One region of the Kitasatospora sp. NPDC034533 genome, then DNA from elsewhere that is predicted to be linked to it. Evidence: riboswitches for the same ligand, from Rfam matches in the RefSeq annotation. Region 1 holds a riboswitch; the other holds the start of a gene.
The links. Region 1 has a riboswitch for guanidine ahead of ACZ55U_RS09870 (MBL fold metallo-hydrolase). Riboswitches for the same ligand answer to the same signal wherever they lie in the genome.
Positions count from the first base shown of each region.

Region 1 (15,243 bases):
AGGCGGCCCATCCGCTCGGACCGGGGGACCGGGTGCTGCACCTGGGCCTGCCGCTCTGGGAGTACCTGTGGCCGCTGCGGACGGGCGCCGCGGTGGTGCTCGCCGACCCGGGGCGGGAGGGGCGGGTCGGGGCGCTGGTGCGGGAGCTGGGTGTGACGGCGGTGCGGGTGGCGCCGGGGGTGCTGCTCGGCGGGTGAGGGGTGCCCGGGGCGGGGAGCGCGGACAGCTTTCGGATGACAGGTTTCAGATGACAACTTTCAGCGAACAGATTTCGTTATCTGTTCGCTGAAAGTTGTCGGCTGTCATTCGTTCGCCGTTGCCGGATCCACCGCCGCCGCCGGACGCGCCACCAAGCCCAGGCCCTCTGCCGGATCCACCGCCGGACCCGCCGCCAGGTCCACCGCCGTCCACGCCATCGCCACCGCGCCGTCCAGCACCGCCCGCTCCGCCTCCTCGCCCAGCGCCGCCTCGGCGAACGCCGCCTCGTGCGGGGCGCAGGCGCCGCCGGTGATGTCCAGCACGGGGTGGATCGACGGCACCACGTGTGACACGTTCCCCATGTCCGTACAGGCGAAGGGTCCGCTCTCGACCGGCTCCGGCCGGCCGAGCGCCGCCGCGTTGGCCCGCCACAGCGCCAGCAGCCCCGGGTCGGAGCGCATGTCCAGGTAGTCCGGCTCGGGCCGGGTCAGTTCCACCTCGCACCCGGTGGCGAGCGCCCCCGCGCGGAAGCAGTCCTCGATCCGGGAACGCAGCTCGGCGAGGTCCTCGGCCGCGGAGGCACGGATCTCGTACTCGGCGCTCGCGCTGTCGGGGATCAGGTTCGGCGCCGTCCCCGCAGCCGTGGTGATGCCGTGCACCCGCCACTGCGGCGGGAGTTGCTGGCGCAGCAACCCGATCGCGACCTGGGCGACGGTGAGCGCGTCGGCGGCGTTGCGCCCCCGGTGCGGATCGAGGCTCGGGTGGGCGGCCCGCCCGGTGTAGCGGACGGACAGGGTGCCGAGCGCGAAGGAACGGAAGTCGGCGACCTCGACGGGGCAGGGGTGGACCATCATCGCCGCGTCCACCCCGTCGAACGCCCCCGCCTCCAGCAGCAGCGCCTTGCCCGCCCCGCGCTCCTCGGCCGGTGCGCCGATCACCCGTACGGTGAGCCCGAGTTGGTCCGCGTACGGGGCGAGGGCGAGCGCCGCGCCGATCCCGGCGGCGGCGATCAGGTTGTGTCCGCAGGCGTGTCCGAGGCCGGGCAGCGCGTCGTACTCGCAGACCAGCGCGACGGTGACCGGCCCGCTGCCGAGGCGCGCGTCGAACGCGGTGGCCAGCCCGTGCGCCGGCGCGGTGACCGAATAGCCGTGCGCGCCCAGGAGTTCGGCGCACCAGGCTGCCGCGAGGTGCTCCTCGAAGGCGGTCTCGGGGTGGGCGTGGATGCGGCGGCTGAGTGCGAGGAGGTCCGCGCGGTGCGCGTGGACGCGTTCGCGCACGGCCTGCTTGGCCTCGGTGAGAGGCGTGGTCGGTGGCTCGGTCAGGGGCATGGGGCGGCGCCTCCGGGGTGTCAGGGCCCGGGCTTTCCCGAGTCGTTGACCAGATCAGATGAAGTTAGATTAGGCTAACCTAAGTAAGGCGTTCCGGATCCCCGAGGAGCTCTCCACCCCATGCCCGCCGTCGAAACCCAGACCGCCGACGTCCCCCTGCTCGCCGCGCAGGCCGCCATCTGGTACGCCCAGACCCTCGACCCCGCCAGCCCGGTCTACAACACCGGCGACGCCGTCGAGATCGCCGGCCCGCTCGACGAGGACCGGTTCGAGCGGGCGCTGCGGCAGGCGGTGGAGGAGGCGGAAGCACTGAGCGCCGTCGTGGTCACCGGCCCGGACGGCACGCCCCGCCAGCGGGTGCGCCCGGGCCTGCCCTGGCCGCTGCACCGCCTCGACCTGCGCGCCACCGCCGGCACGGGCTCCGCCGGCGCCGATCCCGCCGGCACCGGCACCGACCCCGCCGCCGCGGCCGAGGCCTGGATGCGCGCCGACCTCGCCCGCCCGGCCGACCTCGCCGAAGGCCCGCTGTTCACCCACGCGCTCCTCCGCCTCGGCGAGGAACGCTGGATCTGGTACCGCCGCATCCACCACTTCGCCGTCGACGCCTATGCGTTGACCCTCCTCGGCGAGCGGGTCGCCGCCCTCTACACCGCCCACACCGCGGGCGCCGAACCCGCCCCGACCCCGTTCGCCACGCTCGCCGAGGCCGCCGCCGAGGAGGCCGCCTACCGTGCGAGCGCCGAGTACGCGGCCGACCGCGCCCACTGGTCCGCCCGGCTGGGCGACATCGACACCCCGGCGACCCTCCCGGGCACGCCCGAACCCGGCCCCGGATCCGAACCCGGCCCTGCCGCCCCTGCCGCCCCCGGACCCGGCCCCGCCGCCCCCGCCGCCTCTGCCGCCCCCGCCGCCTCTGCCGCCCCCGGACCCGGCCCCGTCGTCCGTACCACCCCTGAGCCCGCCCCCACAACGCCCGCCCCCGGCACGGGTATCCGCCTCACCACAGACCTCCCCGCCGGCACCCGCGACCGCCTGGAACGCGCCGCCGCCACCGCCCGCGCCACCTGGGCCGAACTGCTCCTCGCCGCCACCACCGGCTACCTGCACCGCCTGACCGGCACCCAGGACGTCCTCCTCGGCCTGCCGCTCGCCAACCGCCGCGGCCCGGCCGCCCTGCGCACCCCCGTCGCCGCCGCCAACGTGCTGCCGCTGCGCCTGGCCGTCCGCCCCGCCGACAGCGCCGAGACCCTGGTGCGCACGGTGGTCCGCGAACTGCGTGCCGTGCGCCGCCACCAGCGCTACCCGCTGGAGGACCTGCGCCGCGACCTCGGCCGCACCGGCGACCGCCGAGCCCTGTTCGGCCCGATGGTCAACATCAAGGCCTTCGAGGGGGACCTCGACCTGGCCGGCCTGCGCGGCGACGTCCGCAACCTGGCCGCCGGCCCGGTGGACGACCTCGCCCTGAACGTCTCACCCGGCCCGGACGGCGCGCTGCGCCTGGTCCTCGACGCCAACCCGGCCCGTCACGGCGCCGCCTCCCTCGCCGCCCACCGGGACGGCCTGCTGCGCTACCTCGACGCCCTCGCCGACCTCCTGCTCACCGACCCGCGGTCGCCGATCGCCCGGATCGACCTGCTCGACGCGGACGGTCTGCGCCGCGCCACCGCCGGCCGCACCGAGCCTCCGGTCGAGCGGACCGTGCCCGAGCTGTTCGCCGAGCAGGCCACCCGCACGCCGGACGCCGTCGCCGTCCGCTCCGGCTCGACCGCCCTGACCTACCGGCAACTCGACCGTGCCGCCAACCGCCTCGCCCACCGCCTGACCTCCCTCGGTGTCCGGGCGGGCTCGCCGGTCGCGATCGCCCTGCCGCGCGGCACCGACACCCTGGTCGCGATGCTCGCCGTCCTCAAGGCGGGCGGCGCGTGCGTCTCGCTCGACCTCACCCACCCCGCGCAGCGCCTCGCCGCCGTGCTGGCCGACGCCCGCCCGCTCTGCGCGATCGGCACCGCCGAGACCCTCGCCGCCCTCGACCTGCCCGCCGACCTGCCCACCGTCCGGCTCGCCGACCTGCCCACAGTCCGACCGGGGGAGGTGGACACCGAGCCCGACACCGCCCCGCCGGCGCCCCAACCACACCACCCCGCCTACGTGTTGCACACCTCCGGCTCCACCGGACGCCCCAAGGGAGTGGTGGTCACCCACGCCTCGCTGGCCAACCTGCACGCCGGCCTCGGCGAGGACCACATCGCCCCCGCCCTGGGCCGCACCGGCCGGGACCGGCTGCGCGTCGCCCACAGCGCCTCGTTCGCCTTCGACGCCTCCTGGGACCCGGTGCTCTGGATGGTCCACGGCCACGAACTCCACCTGCTGGACGACGCCACCTACCGCGACCCGGCCGCGCTGGCCGCCCACCTCGACCGCGAGCGCATCGACTACCTCGACCTCACCCCCTCCTACCTCGAAGTCCTGCTCGCCGAAGGCATCCTGGACGAGGGCCGGCACCGCCCGTCCGTCCTCGTGGTCGGCGGCGAGGCCACCCCGCCCGGGCTCTGGCAGTGCCTGACCGCCGTCCCCGGCCTGCACCCCGTCGACCTCTACGGCCCGACCGAGACCACCGTCGACGCCTACGCCTGGACCCCGGGCCCGGACGGCGCCCCGGCCGGCCGGGTGGTGCGCGGCTCCCGCGCCTACGTCCTGGACGGCTCGCTGCGCCCCGTGCCCGACGGTGTCACCGGTGAGCTGTACGTGGCCGGCGCCTGTCTGGCCCGCGGCTACCTCGGCCGCCCGGATCTGACCGCCGAACGCTTCGTCGCCGACCCGTTCGGCCCGCCCGGCAGCCGGATGTACCGCACCGGCGACCTGGTCCGCCGCCGATCCGACGGCACCCTGGAGTTCCTCGGCCGGGCCGACGACCAGGTGAAGATCCGCGGCTTCCGGGTCGAGCCCGGCGAGGTCGCCGCCGTCCTCGCCGAACTGCCCGGCGTCGCCCAGGCCGTGGTGATCGCCCGCCCCGGGCCGCAGGGCAAGCGCCTGCTCGGCTACGTCGTCCCCGAGCGCAGCGGCGCCCCCGAGCGAGGCGGCCGGCCCGAGGCCGGAGCTCCCGAGACCGGCGCCTCTGCGACAGGCGCCTCCGGGACCGGCGCACCTGAGACCGGCGTCCCCGAGACCGGCGCACCCGGGACCGGCGCCGTGCCCGACCCGGCCGGGCTGCGCGCCGCACTCGCCGCCCGGCTGCCCGCACACATGGTCCCCGCGTCCGTCCAACTGCTGGACGAACTGCCGCGCACCGCCCACGGCAAGCTCGACCACCGGGCCCTGCCCGAGCCGGTCGCCGCCACCTCCGCGACCGCCGCCACCGCCCCGGCCACGCCGCAGGAAGAGACGGTCTGCGGCCTGTTCGCCGAGGTCCTCGGCCTCCCGAGGCCGCCCGGCAGGGACGCCTCCTTCTTCGACCTCGGCGGCCACTCACTGCTCGCCGGGCGGCTGGCCGCCCGGTTGCGCGACACCTTCGCCGCCCCGGTCGGCTTCGCCGACGTGTTCCGGCAGCCGACCCCGGCCGGCCTCGCCGCCCACCTGGGAGCGGCCGGGGCGCCGGAAACGCGCCCCGCCTCCGACCTCGCCCCCGCCCCCGTCCCGGTGCCGCGCACCGAGCGGATGCCCCTCTCGCCCGCCCAGCGCGGCCTCTGGTTCCTGCACCGCCTCGAAGGCCCCAGCCCCACCTACAACATCCCGCTCGCCCTCACCCTCACCGGCCCGCTCGACCGGCGTGCCCTCACCCTCGCCCTCGGCGACCTCACCGCCCGGCACGAAGTCCTGCGCACCGTCTACGGGGAGGAGCCGGACGGCACGCCGTACCAGCGCGTCCTGCCGCCGACGGCCGTCGAACCGCACGACGGGAAGGGCACGTTGGCCGAGGCGGTCCGGTACGCCTTCGACCTGACCGCCGAACCGCCGCTGCGCGCCACGCTGTTCGCCGAGCCCGGCCAGGGGACGGAGCGGCACACCCTGCTCCTGCTGCTCCACCACATCGCGAGCGACGGCGCCTCCACCACCCCGCTGCTGCGCGACCTCGCCGCGGCCTACACTGCCAGGACCGCCGGTCGCGCTCCCGAACTCCCGCCGCTCACCGTCCAGTTCGCCGACCACGCGGTCTGGCAGCGGGAACGGCTCGGCACCGCCGACGCGCCCAGCCCACTGGCGGTCCGGCAGACGGAGTACTGGCGCGCCGCGCTCGCCGGGCTGCCCGACCAGCTGGAACTGCCCACCGACCGCCCCCGCCCGGCCGTCGCGGGCCACCAGGGCGCCACCGTGCCCTTCACCCTCGGCGCCGAGGCGCACGCCGCCCTGGCCGGGCTCGCCCGGTCCGCCGACAGCACCGTCTTCATGGCCGTCCAGGCCGGGCTCGCCGCCCTGCTCACCCGGCACGGCGCCGGCACCGACATCCCGGTCGGCACCCCGGTGGCCGGTCGTGAGGACCAGGAGACGGCCGCACTCATCGGCTACTTCGTCAACTCCGTGGTGCTGCGCACCGACACGTCCGGCGACCCCACCTTCCGCGAACTGCTGTCCCGGGTCCGCGCCACCGTGCTCGCCGCGCACGAGCACGCCGACCTGCCCTTCGACCGGCTGGTCGAGGAGCTCAACCCGGCCCGTTCGCTCGCCCGCCACCCGTTGTTCCAGGTGATGCTCGCCTGGCAGAGCCGACCGGACGAGCGGATCGCGCTGGGCGGCGGCCTCACCGCCGACATCGCCGCGATCCCCAGCGGCACCGCCAAGTTCGACCTCACCCTCAACGCCGGCGAACTGCCCGGCGGCGGCATCGGCGGCTTCCTGGAGTACCGCACCGACCTCTTCGACGCCGCCACCGCGGCCGCCCTCGCGGACCGCCTCAACCGGCTGCTCACCGCCGCCGCGACCGCCCCCGACACCCCGATCGGCCGACTCCCGCTGATCAGCGAGCGGGAGCGGCTGCGCGCCCTGGTCGAGTGGAACGGCGCCCCCACCGCGCAGATCTCCCCGACGCCCGCCACCCCGAGCGCCGCGACCCTGCCCGACCTCTTCGAGGCGGCGGCCGCAGCCAACCCGCGCGCCATCGCCGTCAGTCACCGCGACGAGCGGCTGGACTACACCGAACTGTCCGCCCGCGCCGACCGCTTGGCCCGGCTGCTGGCCGCCGAGGGCATCGGGCCCGGCACCATCGTCGCGCTCGCCCTGCCGCGCTCGCTCGAACTCGTGGTCGCCCTGCTGGCGGTGGCCAAGTCCGGCGCCGCCTACCTGCCGCTCGACCCCGACTACCCGGCCGACCGGCTCGCCTACATGCTGGCCGACGCCGCCCCCGCCGCCCTGCTCACCGACCGGGCCACCGCACCCCGACTGCCCGCCCACGAGGTGCGGCAACTCCTGGTCGACGGACCGGAGTCCGGGAGCCACCCGGCCGTCCCGCTGGCCCAGCACGAGCGCACCCGCCCGCTGCGCGCCGACGACATCGCGTACGTCATCTACACCTCCGGCTCCACCGGCCGGCCCAAGGGCGTGCCCGTCACCCACCGCAACGTGGTCCGGCTGTTCGGCGCCACCGACCACTGGTTCGGCTTCGGTGCCGAGGACGTCTGGACGCTCTTCCACTCCTACGCCTTCGACTTCTCGGTCTGGGAGCTGTGGGGCGCCCTGCTGCACGGCGGCCGCCTGGTCGTCGTCCCGCACTTGGTCAGCCGCGACCCGGCGGCCTTCCTGGAGCTGCTGGCCCGCGAGCGGGTCACCGTGCTCAACCAGACGCCCTCCGCCTTCTACCAGCTCAACGCCGCCGACCGGGACCGCCCCGGCAGCGAACTCGCCCTGCGCTACGTGGTGTTCGGTGGCGAGGCGCTCGAACTCGGCCGCCTGGACGACTGGTACGAGCGGCACGCCGAGGACGCGCCGACGCTGGTCAACATGTACGGGATCACCGAGACCACCGTGCACGTCTCGTACATCGCCCTGGACCGGGCGAGCGCCGCCGCCGGGAGCAGCAGCACCATCGGCGTCAACATCCCCGACCTGCGGGTCTACGTCCTCGACCAGCACCTCCAGCCCGTGCCGCCCGGCGTCACCGGCGAGATGTACGTGGCCGGAGCGGGCCTGGCACGCGGCTACCTCGGCCGCCCCGAGCTGACCGCCACCCGCTTCGTCGCCGACCCGTACGCCGGACTCTTCGGCGAGAGCGGCGCCCGGATGTACCGCTCCGGGGATCTGGCCCGGCGCCGCGCCGACGGCGTGCTGGAGTACTTCGGCCGCGCCGACCAGCAGGTCAAGCTGCGCGGCTTCCGGATCGAACTCGGCGAGATCGAGGCGGTGCTGGCCGCCCACCCGGCCGTCGCCGACGCCGCCGTGGTGGTCCGGGAGGACGTGCCGAGGGACAGGCGGCTGATCGGCTACGCGGTGGCCGGGGGCACCACGCCGGACGACCTCCGGGCCCACGCCGCCGCCGAACTGCCCGCCCACATGGTGCCCTCCGCCGTCGTGCTGCTCGACCGCCTCCCCCTGACGGCCAACGGCAAGCTCGACCGCCGGGCCCTGCCCGCCCCCGAGGCACCCGCGGCGGGCGCCGGCCGCCCGCCGCGCACCCCGCGCGAGCAGCAGCTGTGCGAACTGTTCGCCGAGGTGCTCGGATTGGCGTCGGTCGGGGTCGAGGACGACTTCTTCGCGCTCGGCGGCCACTCACTGCTGATCGTGCGCCTCGCCGGGCGGATCCGCGAGGTGCTCGGGCTGGAGATCGGCATCGGCGCGCTGTTCCAGGCGTCCACGGTGGCCGCCCTCGACGCGGCCCTCACCGCCGGTTCCCCGGGCAGCGACGCCCTCGACGTCCTGCTCCCGCTGCGGCCCGTGGCCCCCGGCCGGCAGCGCCCGCTGTTCGCCGTCCACCCGGCCGGCGGCCTCAGCTGGTGCTACACCGGCCTGATCCGCAACCTGCCCGGCGAGGTCCCGATCTACGGACTCCAGGCCCAGGGCGTCGGCGCCGCCACCGCCGGACTCCCCCTGCCCGCGACGCTGGAGGAACTGGCCGCGCACTACGCCGACCGGCTGCGCGAGGTCCAGCCCGAGGGCCCGTACCGGCTGCTCGGCTGGTCCACCGGCGGGATCATCGCGCACGCCGTGGCCGTCCGGCTCCAGGAGCTGGGCCAGCAGGTCGAGTTGCTCGCCGTCCTGGACGCCTACCCCGCCGAGGGCTTCCGCGAGCTGCCCGTCCCGGACCAGGCCGAGGCGCTGGAGGCGCTGCTCACCATGGGCGGTTTCGGACCCGCGGACCTCGGCGGCCGGCCGCTCGAACTCGGCGCCGTCACCGAACTGTTGCGGGCCGAGGGAAGCCCGCTCGCCGGACTCGACGAGGCGACCGTGGCCGCGCTGAACCGGATCTACCTCAACACCAACCACCTGGTGCGCGGCTACGACCACCGGCCCTTCGACGGCGACGTGCTGTTCTTCCGCGCCACCGTCGACACCATCGACGACACCCTGGTGCCCGAGCTCTGGGCGCCCTACGTGTCCGGCCGGATCGCCAACACCGACGTGGCCTGCTCCCACAAGGACATGACCCTGCCCGCCCCGATCGCGCACATCGCGAGCGTGATCGCCGACCACCTGAAGAGGTCCTCCCATGAGTGACGCCCCCGTCAACCCCTTCGACGCCGACGGCACGTTCCTGGCGCTCGTCAACTCCGAGGGACAGCACTCGCTGTGGCCCGTCTTCGCCGCCGTCCCGGCCGGCTGGGACATCGCCCACGGCCCGTGCGAGCGGGCGGCCGCGCTGGAGTGGATCACCGCGCACTGGACCGCGCTGTGACCCCTCCGCCGGTCGCCGCCCCGGCGCGCCCCCTGTTCGCGGGGCGCGCCGCGGTGGTCGTCGTCTACACGGCCGCGATGTGTATGAACGGCCTGGACTCGACCATCGTCAACCCGGCGCTGTTCAGCATCGCCGAGGACTTCGGCCGGCCGGTGTCGGCCGCCAACGCGGTGGAGACCGCCTTCCTGGTGGGCCTCGCGCTCGGCCTGCCGGTGGCCGGCTGGCTGGGCGACCGGTACGGCGTCAAACGGGTCTTCCTCGGCTCGCTCACCGCCTTCACCCTCGCCTCCGCGCTCTGCGCGGCGGCGCCCGGCCTGGGCGCGCTGTCGGTAGCCCGGGCCGTCCAGGGCGTGGCCGGCGGGCTGCTCACCCCGGTCGGGATGACCCTGCTGTTCCGGGCCTTCGCCCCGCACGAGCGGGCCGGCCTGGGCCGGATCCTGATCGTCCCGACCGCGCTGATGCCCGCCCTCGGGCCGCCGCTCGGCGGCTACCTCACCGAACACCTCTCCTGGCACTGGCTGTTCCTGGTCAACGTGCCGATCGGCGCGGCGGCCGTGCTGATCGGGCTGATCGGTCTGCGCGGTGAGCCGGAGCCCCCGGCGGGCCGTTTCGACACCGTCGGCTTCCTGCTCGCCACCCCCGGCCTCGGGCTGCTGACCTACGCCCTCGGCTTCGGCCCGGCGCACGGCTGGACCTCCCCGGGCGTGGCCCTCGGCGGCCTGCTCGGCCTGGCGCTGCTGGGAGGAGCCGTACGGCACCAACTGCGTGCCACCGAACCGCTGGTGGACCTTCGCCTGCTCGCCGACCGCACCTTCGGCGCGGCGAGCCGGCTGGCCCTGCTGACCGCGGCCGGGCTGATGGGCGCGCTGTTCGTGCTGCCGCTGCTCTACCAGGCGGCACGCGGCGCCTCGGCGCTGGACGCCGGGCTGAGCGTCTTCCCGGAGGCGATCGGCCTGATGGCCGCCTCCCAGGTGGTGGACCGGCTGCTGCCGAGGCTCGGTCCGCGCCGCCTGGCGCTGCCCGCGCTGCTGCTCGCGGCGGTGGTCATCGGCTCCCTCGGTTTCGCGGAGAACCCGTGGGCGGTACGGGTGCTGATGTTCGGCGTCGGCCTGGTCCTGGGCACCGCCGTCCTCACCGTCCAGATCGCCGGCTTCGCCGACGTCCCGCCGTCCGCCATGGGCCGCGCGATGGGCCTGTTCACCATCCTGCGCACCCTCGGCGGCGCTCTCGGCATCGCCGCCACCGCCGCGCTGCTCGGCGCCGTCGGCGACGACGCGGGCCCGACGCCCTACCGCCTCGCCCTCCTGCTCACCGCCGGTGTGGTGGCCGTCGGCGCCCTCCCGGCCGTCCGGCTCCCGGCCGAGGCCCCGGGCCCGCCGCCGGAGGAGTGAGCGCTCGGGTGGCGGTCCGGCCGGGGACGGAGCGTGCCCGGCCGGACCGCCGCCGCAGCGCGCCCAGGAGCCTCGGCCGGTGCACCGGCCCGCTCCGCGCCCCGGCCGGTGGCCGAGCACCGGGGCGGCCGGTTCGGAAGACCGCCCGTGCCGCCGTGCCGCCGAGCGCACGGCGCCACGCGCGGTACTGTGCCGGGAGCACCGGAGGAGAGCACATGAGCCCTGAGCACTACCGTCTTCTCGAAGAGGCGCGGCGCGGTCTGCCGCACGGCTACAAGGTCGAGTCGTCCGGCGAGTTGGTCATCGCCCAGGCGCCACCGGTGCTGATCCACCAGCTCAACCTGGCGATCGTCCAGCGCCAGTTCGAGGCGCGCTGCCCTCCGGGCTACTTCCCGACAGGGAACAGCGACCTCTCCTCGCCCGGGATCGGCTCCGTCCGCAGCCCCGATCTCACCTACCTGCCGGAGAACGTCATCGAGCTGGGGGACCGTGAGATCCCCGCGGACCTGACGCTGATCGCGGTCGAGATCGTGTCCCCGTCCAACCCCGACAACGACTGGACGGGCAAGGTCCGCGACTACCCGCAGATGGGCTTCCCGCTCTACCTGATCGTGGACCCGCGCCAGAAGACCGTGACGCTGTTCTCCGAGCCGAACCGCGAGCGCTACCACACCCGGACGGAGCGGGAGTTCGGCGAGAAGATCCGCATCCCCGCGCCGTTCGACTTCGAACTGGACCTGGCGCGGCTGGTGCCCTACCGGGACTGACCGTCCTCGGGGCCTCGGAGGCTCACTCGTGCGGCCAGAGGATCAGGTCGTCCAGCGGGTACCGGCGCGGCCGGTCACCGAGTTCGGTGACGGCGGCCCGGATCCGGTGCAGGTGGGCCGGGGTGAGCTGGAGCGGGGGCTCCTCGGGCTGGTAGGTGGTGCGGATCGGATAGTCGACGCCCGGCTCGCGGGTCATCTCGATGTGGCAGCCGAGCACGTACGTCACCGGGTGGCTCTCGGTGAAGGCGATCAGCCGCTCGATGGTCCGCCCGAAGGCCGGCCAGTCGTTGATGTAGAGCCGCCCGGGATAGAGGGTGTCGCCGGTGAGCAGGAAGCCCGTCCACGGGTCGTAGTAGGTGACCGAGGCCTCGTGGTGCCCCGGGGTGGCCAGGCACGTCAGCACCCGCCCGCCGCCGAGGTCGACGCGGGCCGTCGCCCCGGCGTCCCGATCGAAGCCGAAGTACGGCCAGGCGTCCGCGAGTTGCGCGCCGACCACGGTGGTGGACGGCCGGTCGGTGAACTGGCCGTCGCCCGCGACGTGGTCGCCGTGCGCGTGGGTGTGCAGGACCAGCAGCCCGTAGTCCTCACCGGCGTGGGGATTGCGGGCGAGCCACTTGTCCACCAGGGTGTCGACCGTGGCGCGTAGCGGGAAGTGGGCGGCGTCGGCCGTCGCCCCGGTGTCGATCAGGACGGCGCGGTCCGCCCCGAAGAGCAGGAACAGGAACGGCGCCTCGTAGTGGACCGCCTTGTTCTGGCGGAGGATGACGGTGTTCTCGTCGTACTCGTGGACCTGGACGTCCGGGTCGCCGTTGTGCTTCGCGGACGGGGAGCCGTGGATCCACCGCACGTCCAGCGGGCGGGCGGTCGGGGTACCGGCAGCGGACATGATGACGCCTCCACTGTGCGTCGTCTTGGCAGGCCGGGTACGGCGCACATCTCGTCCGGGGCCGACGCCGCTGCGCCGCCCCGGGGACGTTAGCACGGGCTGTCGGCGGCCTCGGCGGGAGCGGGGAGGGCGCGTTGGCGATCGCCTCCTGCCGAGCGCCTGTCGCGCTGTGTCGCACGGTCGACCACCCCCGCCGCCGAGGGCGTTGCCGCGGGTGGAGCGGCCTTCAGGCGGCGGGCCGCCGAAGCAGTGCCGCCAGCCCGTCCGCCAGTCCGCCCCGCCAGCAGGCGTAGTCGTGGCCGCCGTTGAACTCCCGGTAGGTGAAGTCGTAGCCGCGGGCCGTCAGTACGTCCCGCAGGTGGCGGTTCTGGCCGAGAAGCATCCACTCCTGGAGGCCGACCTCGATCCAGAAGCGGACCGGCCGCCGCGCCTCGGCCGCGAAGCGGCGGGTCAGCCACTCGCTGCCGGCGTCGGACTCGGTCTCGTCGGGCCACCAGAAGGAGCCGGACTGGCAGAGCGCGTTGCCGAAGCGCTCCGGGCGGTGGTAGGCCGCGTAGGCGGCGGTCAGGCCGCCGGCGCTCTGGCCGGCGATCACCGTGGCGGCGGGGTCGGTGCTCGCGCCGAACTCCGAGGCGGCCCAGGGGAGGAGGCGGTCGGCGAGGAGGTCGACGAAGGCCGGGTTGCAGCTGAGGTCGGTCGCCCGCCGCGGCCCGGGGGTGTGGACGAGCAGGGTGACGGTGGGCGGGATGGCGCCGTCCGCCGTCAGGTTGTCGAGGGTGTCGCCGACGGACAGCACCTCGCCCCACATCTCGCCGTCCAGCAGCAGCGCCACCGGGTACGGGCCGTCGCCGGCCCGGTGCCCGGCCGGGAGGTGGACGTCCACCCGCCGCCCGGCGACCTCGTGGGCCGGCGTGCGCCCGCGCGGTACACCCTCGCGCCGCAGGACGTACGGCTGTGCGGGGGCGGCGGGCAGGCTGAGCACCGAGGCGGGGTGGCGGCCGTCGCGGGCCGGCAGCCGGGGTTCGGTGTCGTACGGGTCGGGGCGGGCCTGGTCGAGGACGCGCAGCCAGTCGCGGCGGGCCGTACCGGGGGCCTCGCCGCGGAACGGGTACAGCTGGTAGGAGGCACGGTGGTCCTCGCGCAGCCGGTAGGTGATCGACCACGTCTCGCCATCGGTATGACGTGTCATCAGATGCGGCGTGAGGTCGCCGGAGTGGCGGTCCTTGTCGGTGACGGTGTGCAGCAGTGCGAGCACGCCGTCGCAGTCGCCGTCCCGGTGGGTGAAGGTGACCAGGCGGTACGCCGGATCGGCCGGGTCGGGCACGATCCGGGGGGAACGGGTTTCCATCGCGATGTCTCCAAGTGGCTTAGGCGGGGGTGCCCTTGCGGCCGAGCAGCACCCAGAGCAGGAAGGGGCCGCCGAGGACGGTGGTGACGATGCCGACGGGGATCTCCACCCCGCCGATCGCCACCCGGCCCAGGGTGTCCGCGAGCACGACGAGCAGGGCGCCGGTCAGCGCCGAGCCGAGCACCGGCACCCGTGCGGGGCCGGCCAGGCGTCCGGCGATCACCGGGGCGGCGAGTGCCACGAAGCCGACCGGTCCGCAGACGCCGACGGCCAGCCCGGCGAGCGCGACCGCCAGCAGCAGGCAGCCGAGGCGGACCCGGGCCGGGTCGACTCCCAGGGCGGAGGCGACGCTGTCGTCGAAGCGAAGCACCGCCAGCCGCCGGGCCACCGCCAGGGCCGCCGGCACCAGCACCGCCAGTCCGAGCAGTGCGGGCGTGGCGACGGCGAGGTCCCGTCCGTTGAGGCTGCCGTTGGTCCAGACGTACAGCGAGCCGGCCGAGTTGAGCGACCGCCGGGCCATCGCGACCTGGATGACCGCCGAGGCGAGTGCCGACATGGCGAGCCCGACCACCAGCACCCGGTAGCCGCGCGCGCCGAGCCCGCCGGAGGCGAGGGCGACGACGAGGACGGCGGCCAGCGCGCCGAGCGGTCCGGCCCACCACGCGCCGAAGGTGCCCGCGGTGCTCGCGGAGATCAGCACGGCGGCCGTCGCCCCGTCGTTGACGCCGAGGAGTTCGGGCGTGGCCAGGCGGTTGCGGGCCAGGGTCTGGGTGAGGCAGCCGGCCAGGCCGAGGGCGGCCCCGGCGGCGAGCCCGGCGACGATCCGGCCGAGCCGGAACTTCTGCACCAGCAGCACGTCCAGCCGGTCGCCGTAGCCGAACACGGCCTGGAAGGTGCGGGCGAGGTCGAGTTCACTCTGCCCGGCGTGCGCGGAGACCACCACGGCGGCCAGCAGCGCGGCGGCGAGGCCGAGGGAGGCGACCAGGGCCCGGCGCGGCAGCAGCAGCGACCAGGCGCCGTGGCGTAGCGCCACGTCCGGTTTCGGCGGGGCGGGTTCGGCGCGTCGCGCGGGCGGGGTCGCTTCGGCGGGGTCGGCCATGGCCAGGGCGGCGGAGTGCCGGGAGCGGACGATCGCGATCAGCGCCGGAGCCCCGATCAGGGCGACGATCACCGACACCGGCGCCTCGAAGGGGCGGGCCACCACCCGGGCGAGCACGTCCGCGCCGGTCAGCACGGCGGCGCCGAACAGCGCCGCGAGCAGGGTGAGCCGGCCGGTCCTGGGTCCGGCGACGGTGCGGGCGAGGAAGCCGGAGAGCAGTCCGAGGAAGGCGACCGGCCCGGCCAGCGCGACCGCGGAGGCGGTCAGCAGGGTGACCGCGAAGGCGACGGCGGCGCGGACGGCGCCGGGGCGGTGGCCGAGGCCTCGGGCGAGGTCGTCGCCGAGGGCGAGCGCGGTCAGCGGCCGGGTGGTGAGGGCGGCGAGCAGGAACCCGGTGCCCAGCACCG
Region 1 covers NZ_JBVITE010000010.1:5,976-21,218, forward strand. Annotated here, with positions in the region: gene ACZ55U_RS09840 (AMP-binding protein) at 1-197, shown strand, start outside; gene ACZ55U_RS09845 (amidohydrolase) at 303-1,526, opposite strand; gene ACZ55U_RS09850 (amino acid adenylation domain-containing protein) at 1,647-9,167, shown strand; gene ACZ55U_RS09855 (MbtH family protein) at 9,160-9,345, shown strand; gene ACZ55U_RS09860 (DHA2 family efflux MFS transporter permease subunit) at 9,342-10,736, shown strand; gene ACZ55U_RS09865 (Uma2 family endonuclease) at 10,952-11,503, shown strand; gene ACZ55U_RS09870 (MBL fold metallo-hydrolase) at 11,526-12,389, opposite strand; guanidine-III (ykkC-III) riboswitch at 12,404-12,471, opposite strand; gene fes (enterochelin esterase) at 12,616-13,737, opposite strand; gene fhuB (Fe(3+)-hydroxamate ABC transporter permease FhuB) at 13,757-15,243, opposite strand, start outside.

Region 2 (15,243 bases), on a different contig from region 1:
GGTCTCCCGTGGTCGCGCTCTGCGGCAAGGTGTGGGTGCCCGGGCGCGACCCGAAGAAGTACCCGGTCTGCCCGATGTGCAAGGAGATCTACGACGGCATCGGCAAGCCGCAGGGCGGCGACGGCGAGAACAAGTAGTCCCGCCGCCGCGCAACGCCGTTTTGCATAGCACCGCGTTTCAGGGGTGGTCTATGCCAATCGTCCGGGGCGTGGGCAGGATGTCGGAATGGACCTCATTCCCGCACCTTCGAGTGCCGCCCGCCGCCCGGACGAGGACTATCCGCTCGACGCCGCCACCACGCTGACCGCACCCCCCGCGCTGGCCGACGCCGAGCGCTGGCTGCGGAGCACCCTGTCCGCCGCCACCGGGCTGCCGCTCGGCCCGGGCCGGCCGGGCGGCGGCATCGAGCTGGTCCAGGACGGGACGCTGGCCGCCGAGGCGTACCGGATCACGGTGCGCCCCGGCCACGCCCTGATCGCCGCGGGCGGCCCGGCCGGGGCGCTGTGGGGCGCGCAGACGCTGCGCCAGCTGCTCGGACCGGACGCCTACCGCCGCTCGCCGCTGCGCCACGACGGCTGGGTGCTGCCCGGCGCCGACATCGAGGACGCCCCCCGGTTCGGCTGGCGCGGCGCGCTGCTCGACGTCGCCCGGCACTTCCTGCCCAAGTCGGACGTGCTGCGCTTCGTCGACCTGCTGGCCGCGCACAAGCTCAACGTGCTGCACCTGCACCTGACCGACGACCAGGGCTGGCGGGTGGAGATCAAGCGCTACCCGAGGCTGACCGAGCGCGGCGCCTGGCGGGACCGCTCGATGGTCGGCTACCGGGCCGGGCAGCGCCGCGACGACCGCCCGCACGGCGGCTACTACACCCAGGAGGACCTGCGCGAGATCGTCGCCTACGCGGCCACGCGCGGGGTCACCGTCGTCCCGGAGATCGACCTGCCCGGCCACACCCAGGCCGCCGTCGCCGCCTATCCCGAGCTGGGCAACACCGACGTGGTGGACACCTCCGCGCTCGGGGTGTGGACCGACTGGGGGGTGAGCCACAACGTGCTCAACGCCTCCGAGGAGACCCTGCGCTTCTTCGAGGGCGTGCTGGAGGAGGTCCTGGAGCTCTTCCCGTCCGAGTTCGTCCACCTCGGCGGCGACGAGTGCCCCAAGGAGCAGTGGAAGGACAGCGCCGCCGCCCAGGCGCGGATCCGTGAGCTGGGCCTGGCCAACGAGGACGAGCTGCAGAGCCACCTCATCCGGCACTTCGACCGCTGGCTGGCCGAGCGCGGGCGCCGGCTGATCGGCTGGGACGAGATCCTGGAGGGCGGCCTGGCGCCGGGGGCCGCCGTCTCCTCCTGGCGCGGCTTCGGCGGCGGGATCGCCGCCGCGAAGGCCGGGCACGACGTGGTGATGTGCCCCGAGCAGCACGTCTACTTCGACCACCGGCAGGCGGACGGGCCGGACGAGCCGATCCCGGTCGGCTTCGTGCGCACCCTGGAGGACGTCTACCGGTTCGAGCCGGTCCCCAAGCAGCTGGACGAGGCCGCCGCCCGGCACGTGATCGGCACCCAGGCGAACCTGTGGAGCGAGTTCATGGACAGCGCCCGGGACATCGACTACCGGGCCTTCCCCCGGCTGGTCGCCTTCGCCGAGGTCGCCTGGTCCGAGCTGCCCGCCGAGCCGGCCGAGCGGGACTTCGCCGGTTTCGAGCGGCGGCTGACGACGCACCTGAAGGCGCTGGACGCGCTCGGCGTCGAGTACCGCCCGGCCGGCGGCCCGCACCCGTGGCAGCGCTGGCCCGGGGTGCTCGGCCGCCCGATCGAGGGGCCGCCGCCGGTGCGCTGACCGGTGTGTTGGTCGTACTCACCGGGAACTTCTGAGCGGTCATCCGACGTCAAGAACTGATGAACATCTGCCCTGGCCCGGAGCGGGCCGGGGCAGATACCGCCCGGTATCGGTCCCAATCGGGCAGTCCCGTTCACCGGTCCCGAAATGATCATCGAGCATTGTGTGCCAGAGTTGCCCAACCCGGCCCGATCGCCCGTACCCTACGGGCCAGGCCGGGCTGCTGACGCAGGACAGCACGGCCGCAGGCCGGGTGGGCGGCAGGCGATCGATGAGCAAGTGGAGCACGGTGGGACCCAGGTGAACCGGACGATCATGCTGCCGGCCTCCCTCGACGAGGCCGTCGACGCGCTGGCCGCCGCCCCGGCCGCGGTACCGGTGGCCGGAGCCACCGACCTGATGGAAGCCGTCAACGCCGGACGGCTGCGCCCCGCCGCCCTGGTCGGCCTCGGCCGGATCACCGAACTGCGCGGCTGGCGCTACGAGGACGGCGGCACCGCCGTGCTCGGCGCCGGACTCACCCACGCCCGGATGGACCGCCCCGACTTCGCCGCGCTCATCCCCGCCCTCGCCGACGCCGCCCGCACCGCCGGCCCGCCGCAGGTCCGCAACGTCGGCACCCTCGGCGGAAACATCGTCACCGCCGCGCCGGCCGGCGACACCCTCCCGGTGCTCGCCGCGCTGGAGGCCGCCGTCACCCTCACGAGGGCCGGGGGCAGCCGCGAGGTGCCGGTCAGTCACCTGCTCACCGGGCTCGACCCGGTGCGCCCCGGCGAGCTGCTCACCTGGGTGCGCGTCCCGCTGCTGCACGCCCCGCAGGTCTTCCTCAAGGCCACCGGCCGCAGCGGCCCGGCCCGCGCCACCGCCTCCGTCGCCCTCGTCCTCGACCCGGCCCGGCGCTCGGTGCGCTGCGCCGTCGGAGCCGTCGCGCCGGTGCCGCTGCGCCCGCTGGAGGCCGAGGCCTGGGTGGCCGGCTGCATCGACTGGGACGGCACCCGGGAGATCGACCCGGTCGCGGCCGCCGCCTTCGGCGAGTACGTGGCCACCGCCTGCGTCCCCGACAACTACGGCGCCGAGGGCGCCTGGGAGGCCGTGACCGAGGGGCCGACCGCGGCCGCCGTCCGGTTGCGGCGTACCGTATCGGTGCTGGCCCGACGGGCGCTGGGAAGGGTGCTGAAGTGACCACGGACCCCATCGAGACCCTCGACGCCGACCCGCTCGGCCTCTCGCCGCAGGTCAGCCGCGAGCTGCGCCCGTGCGCCTCGTACACGCTGCGGGTCAACGGTTTCGAACGGCCCGTCACCGACGCCTGGATCGGTGAGAGCCTGCTCTACGTGCTGCGCGAGCGGCTCGGCCTGGCCGGTGCCAAGGACGGCTGCGAGCAGGGCGAGTGCGGGGCCTGCTCGGTGCAGGTGGACGGCCAGCTGGTGGCCGGCTGCCTGGTGCCCGCCGCGCTGGCCGCCGACAGCGAGATCAACACCGTCGAGGGCCTGTCGGCCGTCGGCGGCGCGAGCGACGTCCAGCAGGCGCTGGCCGCCTCCGGCGCCGTGCAGTGCGGCTACTGCACCCCCGGCATGGCGATGGCGGTGCACGACCTGCTCCAGCGCAACCACCGGCCCACCGAGGTCGAGGCCCGCCAGGCCCTGTGCGGCAACCTCTGCCGCTGCACCGGCTACCGGGGCGTGCTGGCCGCCGTCCAGAGCGTCGCGGACGCCCGCGCGCTGGAGGCCGAGGAGGCGGAGGAGGCCGCCGCCGCGCAGGCAGCCGCCGCAGGGGCCGCCGTCGAGGCGCCGGCCGAGCCGCCCGCGGAGGCGCCGGCCGCCGAGCTGCCGCACGCCGGGGTGCCGCACGCCGAGGTGCCGGCGCAGCGACCCGCGGAGGCACCCGCCGAGCCCGGGCAGGCCGTCGAGCCGCCGGTCTACGCCGACGCCGGGGACTGGATCGAGCACGTCCCGCAGCAGCACGCCGAACCGCGGCCCGCCCAGCAGCCCGCCGCCGGACCGCAGGGCGTCGAGCCGGCCCCGGCCGGGACGCCGTACGGCGACCCCCAGGGCGGCTACGACTCCGGCGTGTACGACACCACCGTGCTGGCCCCGATCCGGGACGCGATCCCCGCCCAGGCCGCCGACGACCAGGTGTACTACCCGCCGCAGGGCTACCCCGAGCAGCCGTACCAGGCCACCCCCGCGCACGGCACCTACCTGCCCTACCCGGACGGCCACCCGCAGCAGAACGGCTACGACGCCGGGTACGACGCCCCGGTCTACCAGCCCACCCCCGCGCACGGCACCCCGCTGCCCGAGGCGGCCTTCGACGGCACGCCCCCGCACGGCACCCCGTACGCGGCTCCGCACCCGCACGGTGCCCCGGCCGAGGGCGGCGCCCCGGCCGGCGCCCCGTACGGGTCCACCCCCGCCCACGGCATCCGGCTCCCCGAGGACGACCACGCATCATGACGTCGCCTACCGACATCGGCGCAGCACTCCAGCAGGACGGCGGCGAGGGCGGCGCACCGGAGCCGATCGGCCTGGGCAGCTCCCCGCTGCGCGGCGACGCGCTGCCCAAGGCGCTCGGCATCTACCCGTACGCGGCCGACCTGTGGGCCGAGGGGCTGCTGTGGGGCGCGGTGCTGCGCTCGCCGCACCCGCACGCCCGGATCCGCGGCATCGACACCTCGGCCGCGCTGGCGCTGCCCGGTGTGCACGCCGTGGTCACCGCCGCCGACCTGCCGCCCGGCCCGGACGGCGCCCCCGACGGCGCCCCGGCCGGACCGATCGTCGCCGACCGGCCGGTGCTGGCCGCCGGGGTGGTGCGCCACCACGGCGAGCCGATCGCGGCGGTGGCCGCCGACCACCCGGACACCGCCCGGCTGGCGGTCGGTCTGATCTCGGTCGACTACGAGCCGTTGGAGGCCGTCACCGACCCCGAGCAGGCCTTCACCGCGCCGCCGCTGCACCCGGACGGCAACCTGTTCCGCCACCTGCCGCTGCGCACCGGGGACCCGGACGCGGTCGGCGAGGTCGTCGTCGAGGGCCTCTACCAGGTCGGCCGGCAGGACCCGGCCCCGCTGGGCGCCGAGGCCGGGCTGGCCGTGCCGCGCCCGGACGGCGGCGTCGAGCTGCACCTGTCCTCCACCGACCCGCACGGCGACCGCGACCGCACCGCCGCCTGCCTCGGCCTGGAGCCGGACCGGGTCCGGCTGGTGGCCACCGGCGTGCCGGGCGCCACCACCGACCGCGAGGACCTCTCCTTCCAGGTCACCCTGGCGCTGCTGGCGCTGCGCACCGGCCGCCCGGTGAAGATGACGCTCACCCGCGAGGAGTCCTTCCACACCCACACCTCGCGCCACCCCGCGCTGCTGCGCTACCGCCACCACGCCGACGCCGAGGGCGTCCTGGTGAAGGTCGAGGCGCAGATCCTGCTGGACGGCGGCGCCTACGCGGACGTCTCCGCCGAGGCGCTGGCCGCCGCGACGGCCTTCTCGGTCGGCCCGTACGTCTGCCCGAACGTCTTCGTGGACGCCTGGGCGGTGCGCACCAACAACCCGCCGGCCGGCCGGATGCGCGGCGAGGGCGCGCTCCAGGCCTGCTTCGCGTACGAGTCGCAGCTCGACCAGCTGGCCGCCCGGATCGGCGTGGACCCGGTGGAGATCCGCCGCCGCAACGCGATGTCGACCGGCGACCCGCTGCCCACCGGACAGGCCGTCACCTGCCCGGCGCCGGTGCGCGCCCTGCTGGACGCGGTCGCCGCCGAGCCGCTGCCGGCCCTGCCGGTGGACGACCCGGACGCCGAGTGGCTGCTGCCCGGCGGGCCCGGCGGCGCGGGCGACCCGGCGGCGGTGCGGCGCGGCATCGGCTACGCCGTCGGCATGGTGCACATGCTGGGCGCCGAGGGCGAGGACGAGGTGTCCACCGCGACCGTGCGGGTCAGCGGGGACCACGCCACGGTGATCTGCGCGGCGGTCGACGCCGGGCAGGGCTTCGCCACGCTGGCCCGGCAGATCGTGCAGACCGTGCTGGGCGTCAGCGAGGTCTACATCGCGCCGGCCGACAGCGACCAGTCGATCGCCGGGCCGTCCGCCCGGGGCCGGCACACGTGGGTCTCCGGCGGGGCCGTCGAGCGGGCCGCGCTGATGGTTCGCCACCAGCTGTTGCAGCCGATCGCGGCGAACTTCGGGATGTCGGTGGAACTGCTCCAGATCTCCGACGGCAAGATCACCTCGTACGACGGGGTGCTCGGCATGCCGGTCGCGGAGGCGCTGGAGGGCAAGGAGCTGTGGGCCACCGCGCAGTGCCGCCCGCACCCGACCGAGCCGCTGGACGAGTCCGGGCAGGGGGACGCCTTCGTCTCCATCTCGTTCTGCGCGATGCGGGCGGTGGTGGACGTGGACATCGAGCTGGGCGCGGTCCGGGTGGTCGAGATGACGGTCGCCCAGGACGTCGGCCGGGCGCTGAACCCGCGGCAGATCGAGGACCGGATCGAGGCGGGGGTGGCCCAGGGCGTGGGCCTGGCGCTGCTGGAGGACCTGCGCACCGAGGGCGGGGTGCTGCGCAACCCCTCGCTCACCGGCTACCGGCTGCCCACCTCGCTGGACACCCCGGAGGTGCGGATCGCCGCGCTGCTGGAGGAGCGCGACGTGGTGGCGCCGTTCGGGGCCAAGGCGGTCGGCGCGGTGCCCGCGGTGGTCGCCCCGGCGGCCGTCGCCGCGGCCGTGCGCGCCGCCACCGGCCTGCCGGTGGGCCGGCTGCCGATCCGGGCCGAGGACGCCATCACGCTCTGAGGCCCTCCGGAAACCCCGGCCGGGCCTTCCGGAAAGCCTGTCCGGGCCGTCCGGAAAACGACGGAAAGGAATTGCCGGCCCACTTTTCGAGTCGGCCGGCAATTCCTTTCCCCATGAGGCCATGGCGGGAATCGAACCCGCGTGCACCGCTTTGCAGACGGTTCCCTCAACCACTCGGGCACACGGCCAGTGAATTCATGGTGGCCGATCCCGGGGCGAGGGGTCAACGCCGTTGTGTAAATTCTGTGTGGCAAGGTGTGTTACGGTCGCCGGTAGGTGGCTCCGTTCCCGCCACCCCGGACGAGCGCGTCGTACCCGGTGACGACAAGACGGCGCAGTTCAGCGGCAATCCGGCCGCTGTGGACTGCGGAGGTACCACCGTCATGGCCTGGCTCGTTCTGATCGTCTCGGGTTTCCTGGAGACCGTCTGGGCGGTCGCCCTGGAATCGTCCAAGGGCTTCACCCGCCTCGTTCCCAGCCTCGTCTTCGGCGTCGCGCTGCTGTTCAGCATGGGCGGTCTGGCGTACGCGATGCGCACCATTCCGATCGGCACCGGCTATGCGGTCTGGGTCGGCATCGGCGCGGTCGGCACCGCCGTCTACGGCATGGCCGTCCTGGGGGACCCGGCGACCGCGGCCCGGATCGCGTGCCTGCTGCTGATCGTCTCCGGTGTGGTGGGCCTCAAGGTGCTGCACTGACGGGCGTCTCCGGGCGGCGGCCCTAGGTCCTGCGACCGAGTCGCTCACCGACCGGGGTCAGGAGTCAACCGCTTGGACGGCTCTTACCATGTCACGTATGACCACTGCCTCCCCCACCTCGGTCGACCCCGTGCCGATACCCCTCGACGACGACCCCGGCGGCGGGGTGCTCGGCGGCCGTTTCCGCGCGCTGACGCTGGGGATCGTCTCGGTGGTCCTGGTGATCGCCTTCGAGGCGACGGCCGTCAACACCGCGATGCCCACCGCGGCCCGCGAGCTGCACGGCGTCCCGCTGTACGCCTTCGCCTTCTCCGGCTACTTCACCAGCACGCTGTTCGCCCTGGTCGTCTCCGGCCAGTGGTGCGACCGGCGCGGCCCCATGCGGCCGCTGTTCACCGGCATCGCGGTGTTCGGCGTCGGCCTGGTGGTGGCCGGGACGGCGCCCGGGATGTGGGTGTTCGTGGGCGGCCGGTCGATCCAGGGCCTGGGCGGCGGACTGGTGATCGTCGCGCTGTACGTGGTGGTCGGCCGGGCCTATCCGGAGCGGCTGCGGCCCGCCGTGTTCGCCGCCTTCTCCTCGGCCTGGGTACTGCCCTCGATCGTCGGCCCGCTGGTCGCCGGGGCCGTCACCCAGCACCTCGGCTGGCGCTGGGTGTTCCTGGCCGTGCCGGCGCTGATCCTGCTGCCGCTGGCCGTGATGGGCCCGGCGCTGGCCCGCTCGGAGCGCGAGCACCCGGTGGCCAAGGGCGGGGAGTTCGACCGCCGCCGCACCCGGCTGGCCGCGATGGCGGCGGCCGGCGCCGGACTGGTCCAGTACGCGGGCCAGCGCCTCGACCCGATCGGGCTGGTCCCCGGCGCGGCCGGGGCGGCGCTGCTGGTGCCGGCCGTCCTGGGGCTGCTGCCCACCGGGACGCTGCGCGCGCTGCGCGGGCTGCCGGCGGTGATCCTGCTGCGCGGCGTGGCGGCGGGGGCGTTCTTCTCCGCCGAGGTGTTCATCCCGCTGATGATGACCAGCCAGCGCGGCCTCTCCCCGACCCTGGCCGGGCTCACCCTGACCAGCGGCGGCCTCACCTGGGCGCTGGGCTCCTGGCTCCAGGGACGGCCGGGGGCCGAGCGCCACCGGGTGCCGATGATCCGCGGCGGCTTCGCGCTGACGGCGGTCGCGGTCGGCGGCGCCGCGCTGGTGCTCGTCCCGGCGGTGCCGGCCTGGGTGGCCGCGGTGGCCTGGGGCATCGGCGGCCTCGGGATGGGGCTGACCATCGCGAGCGTCAGCGTGCTGATGATGAAGCTCTCCAGGCCGGAGGACGCCGGCGCCAACTCGGCCGCCCTCCAGCTGAGCGACGCGCTGGGCAACGTGCTGCTCACCGGCCTGGCCGGGGTGCTGTTCGCGGCGCTCGGCGGCGGCTCGGTGGCGGCCCCGCACGACACGGCGGAAGGCGCCGGATCGCCCGGCGCCTTCGCGGTGGTGTTCCTGACCAGCATCGGGGTGACGCTGGCCGGGGCGCTGCTCTCGGGGCGGGTCCGCGCCCGGGCCTGACGGTCAGCCGGCGGCGGGGGCTCCAGCCCCCGCCGGGACGCCGAGGAAGGCCTCCCAGCCGCCGGCCGGGGCCTGGCCCGGGCCGAGGCTCTGGAGCTTGCGCAGCACCGCGGGGTCCTGGACGTCCAGCCAGTCGACCAGCTGCCGGAAGGAGACCAGCCGGACCTCCGGCTTGCCCGCGATGGTCCGCAGGACGTCCTCGACGGCGTTCATGTAGATGCCGCCGTTCCACTCCTCGAAGTGGTTGCCGATGACGTACGGCGCCCGGTTGCCGTTGTAGGTGCGGTCGAAGCCCATCAGGTAGGAGTCCCGCGCCTGGGCCTGGAAGCCCGGGTAGAGCGCCGGGTCGGCCTTGGTGTTGGGGCCGCACTGGTTGTACATGATGTTGTAGTCCATCGAGAGCACCTGGAAGGTGTGCCCGGGGAAGGGGATGGACTGGAGCGGGAGGTCCCACAGGGCGCCGCCCTGGATCTTCTGCGGCCACACCTGGGTGCCGTTGCCGCTGCTGTCGTAGCGCCAGCCGCGCTTGACCGCGGTGGGCAGCAGGTTGCGCTGGCCCTCCAGGCAGGGGGTGCGGCTGCCGATCAGCTCCTTGCGGTAGTCGAAGGGCAGCGCCGGCAGGTCGGTGAAGCCGGTGTTGGTGCGCCAGTTCGTCACGAAGTCCATCGCCTGCTGGATCTCGCTGTCCCACTCCTCCGGGGACCACCTGGCGACGCCGGTGGAGCCGCAGAAGTGGCCGTTGAAGTGGGTGCCGATCTCGTGGCCCTCCAGCCAGGCCGCGTGCACGTTCTCCAGGGTGTCGCGGATGTGCTGGTCGCTCAGGTACCCGATGTCGGAGGCGCCGGCCTTGTGCTGCGGCGGGCGGTAGAGGTCCTTCTTGGACTCGGGCAGCAGGTAGAGGCCGCTGAGGAAGAAGGTCATCTTCGCGTCGTGCTCCTGGGCCAGCCGGCGGAAGCGGGCGAACAGGCCGTTGTCGAGCTCGCCGGCGCCGTCCCAGGAGAAGACCACGAACTGCGGCGGGCGCTGGCCGGGCCGCAGCGGCTCGGCGACGGGCTGGTTCGGCTGCGGGCCGGTGTCCGAGGTGGAGCCGTCGCCGATCAGGACGACCTCCGGCTTGGGGGCCGGGGGTGCCGGGGCGGGGGTGGCGCCCTTCCCCTCGGCCGCGCCGGTGGGCGGCGCGGCGGCGCCGGTCGCCCGCTGCCCGCCGGTGGCGTGGTTGCTGCCGCAGCCGGACGCCAGGGTGGCGGCGGTGGCGGCGCCGGCCGCCAGCAGGGTGCGGCGGGAGAGGGCGTCCATGGTCACTCCGTTCGTGGGGCGGCGGGGGCGGGCGGCGTGCGGGGCGGTGACGTCCGGTCGGGTGCGCGGGTGGCGCCGGCGACCGGGTCAGCATGGCACGGGGGCGGGGGCCGCCGGAGAGGCGCAGCGCGCGACGGGGGCGATCCCCCCGAACGACGCAACCGGCGGCGCGACCGGCGGCACGACTGACGGCGCGACCGGCGGCGCGACCGACGGCACGACTGACGGCGCGACCGGCGGTGCGGGCGGTGCGGTCGAACGGCGCCGACGAAGTACACCTCCGGAGGACGCAACCGAACGGGCCCGCCGGACCGTCGAACAGCTCGGGTCGGGCATGGTCCCGCGGCGGCCCTCCGAAGGAGTGGTCCGTCGCACTCCGCGACCGGGTGCCCACGCAGCGGGGGGAAAACGCCGTTGACCCTGCCGATCGGGGGGTGCCGATACGACCGTCGTATGGACGTGCCCTACAGTCCGATCCGGTTGAATTGTTTCCCAGGAAACTCCCAGGAAGCGGGATTCCGTCGGCAGAGGGGAGCGCCCGTGGGCGTCCAGCAGAGCAGGAGCCCCTGGCCGGGCACCCTGGCGGCGGGAGCCGCGCTGGTGCTCGGCGCCTGGCTGTTGCGCGGCGGTTCGCCGGTGCTGCCGCCCGCCCCGGACCCCGGCCAGGCCCAGGCCGGGATCACCCCGGTCTCGGTCGTCCCGCCGCTGGGCCCGTCCGCGCCGACCCGGATCCGCATCCCGGCCGTCCGGCTGGACGCCCCGGTCACCGCGCTCGGCCTGGAGCCCGACGGCCGGCTCCAGGCGCCGCCCGCGGCGGACCGGAACCTGGCGGGCTGGTACCGCGGCGGGGCCAGCCCCGGCCAGCGCGGCACCGCGATCCTGGCCGGACACGTCGACAACCAGGCCGGCCCCGCGGTCTTCTACCACCTGGGCTCGCTCCACCGGGGGGACCGGATCGAGATCGCCCGGGCGGACGGCGCCACCGCCGTCTACCAGCTGTACGCCATCGAAGTGCACGACCGAAAGGACTTCCCGGACGACCGGGTCTACCGTCAGGCCGCCGACGCCCAGCTGCGGGTGATCACCTGCGGCGGCGCCTACAGCGAGGAACACGGTTACGAGGGCAACGTCGTCGCCTACGGATTCCTGGCCGACACCACCCCTCCGGGCACAGCCGCATGACCACGTTGACCCTTGCCACCCGCTGGAACCCGATCGACTGGCCGCTCACCGAAGGCCTCATCCCGCACGCCGTGCTGGCGGCCGGCTGGGCGGCGCTGTTCGCGCTCGCCGTCGGCCGCGGCCGGAGCTGGTGGCGGCTGCGGCTGCCCGCCGCGCTGCTCACCGCGGCCGTACTCAGCCTGCTCCTGGACGTCGTGGTCGACGGCTGGTGGCACCCCTTCCCGGAGGGCACGCCCGGGTACGTCACCCGGTGGATAGCCGTCGCCCTGCTCGGGTTCTGCCTGGCCGGCTACCGGATGCGCCGGCTCGCCTGGCGGCGGCGGGCGCTCGCGCTCGGACTGAGCGCCCTGGTGCTGCTGATGGCCGCCTCCGAGGTCAACATCGGCTTCGGCCAGTTCCCGAGCGGGCGCGTGATGCTGGCGCCGTGGCTGACCAAGACCGACGGGCTGGTCGCCACCAAGGTCGGCCAGACCGTGGCCGTGCCGCCCGGCAAGGTGCTGGAGGAGGTCTGGAAGCCCCCGGCGGACCTGCCCGAGAAGGGCACCGTCTCGGTGGTGCCGATCCCCGGCACCAAGTCGGGCTTCCACGCCCGCGACGCGTACGTCTACCTCCCGCCCGCCTACCAGGCCACCCCGCGGCCGCTGCTCCCGGTGGTCGTGATGCTCTCCGGCCAGCCCGGCGTCCCGGGGGACTGGGTGCTCTCCGCGCAGATCAACGAGGCGCTGGACGCCTACGCCGCGGACCACGGCGGCCTCGCGCCGATCGTGGTGATGCCCGATCAGCTCGGATCCACCTGGGCGAACACGCTCTGCCTCGACTCGAAGATCGCCAGGACCCAGACCTACCTGGCGGTGGACGTCCCCAACTGGATCCACCAGAACCTCCAGACCGCGACCGGCCGGGGCGCCTGGGGCATCGGCGGCGCCTCGATGGGCGGCACCTGCGCGCTCCAGCTCGGCGTCAACGCCCCCGACGTGTACGGCACCGTGCTCGACATGTCCGGGCAGGAGGAACCGACCCTGGGCAGTCGGGAACAGACCGTCAAGGCCGCGTTCGGCGGTGACGAGAAGAAGTTCGACGCGGTCGATCCGCTTCAGGTGATGACCCGCAGGAAGTTCCCGGACACCAACGTCGCGTTGGTCGTCGGCGAGACCGACGAGGAGTTCAGACCGCAGATGGAGAAGGTCTACCAGGCCGTGCAGGCGGCCGGGATGAAGTCCAAGTTCGAGCTGATGCCGGGCGGCCACGGCTGGGTCGTCTTCCGGCCCGGCATCGCCCAGCAGATCCCGTGGCTCGCCCAGCAGACCGGGCTCGCCCGGTGACCGGGGCGGGGACCGCGCTGGTGACCGTCGGCGAGCAGCGCGGGGCCGGGCCGGAGGCGGAGCGCTCGACCGAGCGCGGCACCGACCGCGCCCCGGTCACCCGGACGCCGGAGCCGCGCCCGCAGCGGGTCCGGCGGGCCGCCCGGGCGCTGGGCGCCCGGCTGCGCGAGGCACCGCTGACGCTCGCCCTGCTGGCCGGGCTCTGGCTGCTCGGCGCGGCCACCGGCAGCCTGCGCCACGGCCCGCCCGAACGGCTGCTCGACCGCGCCGGCACCGGCCTGCCCACGCTGGCCGAGGGCCACTGGTGGACGCCGGTCAGCTCGCTCTTCTGGTGCTCGGGCACCGGCTCGTACGTGTTCACCAGCCTGCTGCTGCTCCTGGTCGGCCCGGCCGCCGAGCACCGGCTCGGGCAGGCGCGCACCCTCGCGGTGCTGGTCGGCGGGCAGGTCGTCGGCACCCTGCTGGGCACCGCGCTGGTCGCGGTCGGCTCCTCGGCGGGGGAGCAGTGGACCGCCTCGGTGGCCGACCAGGTCTCGGTCGGCCCCGCCGTCGGCGTCTTCGCGCTGGCCGGGGTGCTCGGGTACCGGCTCACCGTGCTCTGGCGGCGCCGGCTGCACCTGCTGGTGCTGCTCGTCCCGCTGGTGATGACGCTGTACGTGGGCCACCTCCAGAGCGTCCAGCGGTGCGCCGGAGCGCTGGCCGGGCTCGCCCTGGGCGCGCTGGTCAGCCGGGGCCGCCCGCACCTGCGCACGCACCGCTCCTCGCACTCCGAGACCCGGGTGCTGGTCGCGCTCTGCCTGGTCGCCGCCGCCTTCGGACCGCTGATCGCCTCGCTGTACGACAACGCCAGCGGGCCGTTCAACACCTTCTCCGAGCTGTACCTCTCACACCGGCTCAGCCCGGAGGAGGTGGCCGACTTCTGCGCGGTGTCGGCGCACGACTGCGCCCGCGCGCACGCCGTCGTCCGGATCTTCGACACCCCCGGCCGGATGATGGCCGCGCTGTTCCCGGCGCTGCTGCTGGTGCTCGCCGAGGGGCTGCGCCGGGGGCTGCGGTTCGCCTGGCTGGTCACGGTGGCCACCGAACTGCTCTGGGCGGGGCTGCTGTGCTGGCTGTACCTGGACGCCGGGCCGGTCAGCCGGGACGTGGTGCAGTACTTCGTCGAGGCGCTGCTGCTGCCGCTGCTGACCACCGCTCTGCTGGTGGCCACCCGCAACCGGTTCCGGCTGCGGCTGTCCGGCCGCTCGGTGCGCCGGCTGGCCCTGGTGCTCGGCGGCGCGGCGCTCGCCTCGGCGGCGGCGTACGTGGGGCTCGGGCGGCTGGTGGCCGGGGAGTTCGAGCCGGGGGCGACCGTGCGCGGGCTGGTGGCCGGGCTGCCGGCCCAGTTCCTGCCGCCCGCCTACAACGACCTGCTGCCGGACTACCCGATCGCGGTCGGGCCGGTGGCGCGCCTCCTGGAGACGTACTGCGGGCTGGCGTTCTGGGGGGTCGCGCTGGCCGTGCTGCTGTCGGTCTTCCGCCGCCCGGTGCTGAACACCGACGCGGCCGCGGCCCGCCGGGCGCGGGCGCTGCTGACCGAACACGGCGGCGGGACGCTGTCGTTCATCGCCACCTGGGACGGCAACCACTACTGGTTCGACGAGCGGGGCCGGGCGGCCGTCGCCTACCGGGTGGTCGGCACCGTCGCGCTGACCACCGGCGACCCGTTCGGCGCGCCGGAGGACCGGGCCCGGGCGGTGGCCGGCTTCGCCCGGTACTGCGACGCGCGCGGCTGGACGCCGTGCTTCTACAGCGTCTGCGGCGAGACCAGGGCCGCCGCCGCGCAGCTGGGCTGGCGCTCGGTGCAGGTCGCCGAGGACACCGTGGTGCCGCTGCCCGAGCTGGCCTTCACCGGCCGCAAGTGGCAGGACATCCGCACCGCCCTCAACAAGGCCGGGAAGCAGGGCATCTGCGCCGAGTGGTGGGCGTACCACGAGGCGCCGCTCGCGCTGCGGGAGCAGATCCGGGCGATCTCCGAGGAGTGGGTCTCCGAGAAGGGCCTGCCGGAGATGGGCTTCACGCTCGGCGGGCTGGAGGAGCTGGACGACCCGGACGTGCGGGTGCTGGTCGCGGTCGACGGGCAGCGGGTGGTGCACGGGCTGACCAGCTGGATGCCGGTGTACGAGGACGGCGTGCCGGTCGGCTGGACGCTGGACTTCATGCGCCGGCGCTCGGACGGCTTCCGCGGCGTCAGCGAGTTCCTGATCGCCTCGGCCGCGCTCGGCTTCAAGGAGGAGGGCGCGCGGTTCCTGTCCCTGTCGGGCGCGCCGCTGGCCCGCACCGGGCAGGACGAGGAGCCCACCGGGCTGCAGCGGATGCTGGACTGGATGGGCAGGGTGCTGGAGCCGGTGTACAGCTTCCGCTCGCTGCTGGCGTTCAAGGCGAAGTTCCAGCCGGAGTACCGGCCGATGTACATGGCGTACCCCGACCCGGCCGCGCTGCCCGGCATCACCAGGGCGATCGGCAAGGCGTACCTGCCGCACCTGACGGCGGCGCAGGGCGTACGGCTGATGCGCAGGCTCTCCGGCTGAGCGGCGGGCATCGGTCCCCCCG
Region 2 covers NZ_JBVITE010000006.1:188,966-204,208, reverse strand. Annotated here, with positions in the region: gene ACZ55U_RS07240 (DUF3039 domain-containing protein) at 1-137, shown strand, start outside; gene ACZ55U_RS07235 (beta-N-acetylhexosaminidase) at 226-1,836, shown strand; gene ACZ55U_RS07230 (FAD binding domain-containing protein) at 2,152-3,018, shown strand; partial or broken gene ACZ55U_RS07225 ((2Fe-2S)-binding protein) at 3,090-3,698, shown strand; gene ACZ55U_RS07220 (xanthine dehydrogenase family protein molybdopterin-binding subunit) at 4,289-6,616, shown strand; tRNA gene ACZ55U_RS07215 (tRNA-Cys) at 6,733-6,804, opposite strand; guanidine-III (ykkC-III) riboswitch at 6,890-6,955, shown strand; gene ACZ55U_RS07210 (DMT family transporter) at 7,000-7,314, shown strand; gene ACZ55U_RS07205 (MFS transporter) at 7,412-8,851, shown strand; gene ACZ55U_RS07200 (polysaccharide deacetylase family protein) at 8,855-10,147, opposite strand; gene ACZ55U_RS07195 (class F sortase) at 10,688-11,329, shown strand; gene ACZ55U_RS07190 (alpha/beta hydrolase) at 11,326-12,651, shown strand; gene ACZ55U_RS07185 (rhomboid family intramembrane serine protease) at 12,648-15,221, shown strand.
Region 2: it holds a riboswitch for guanidine, as region 1 does, so the genes downstream of both, ACZ55U_RS07210 (DMT family transporter) here and ACZ55U_RS09870 (MBL fold metallo-hydrolase) in region 1, are expected to answer to the same signal.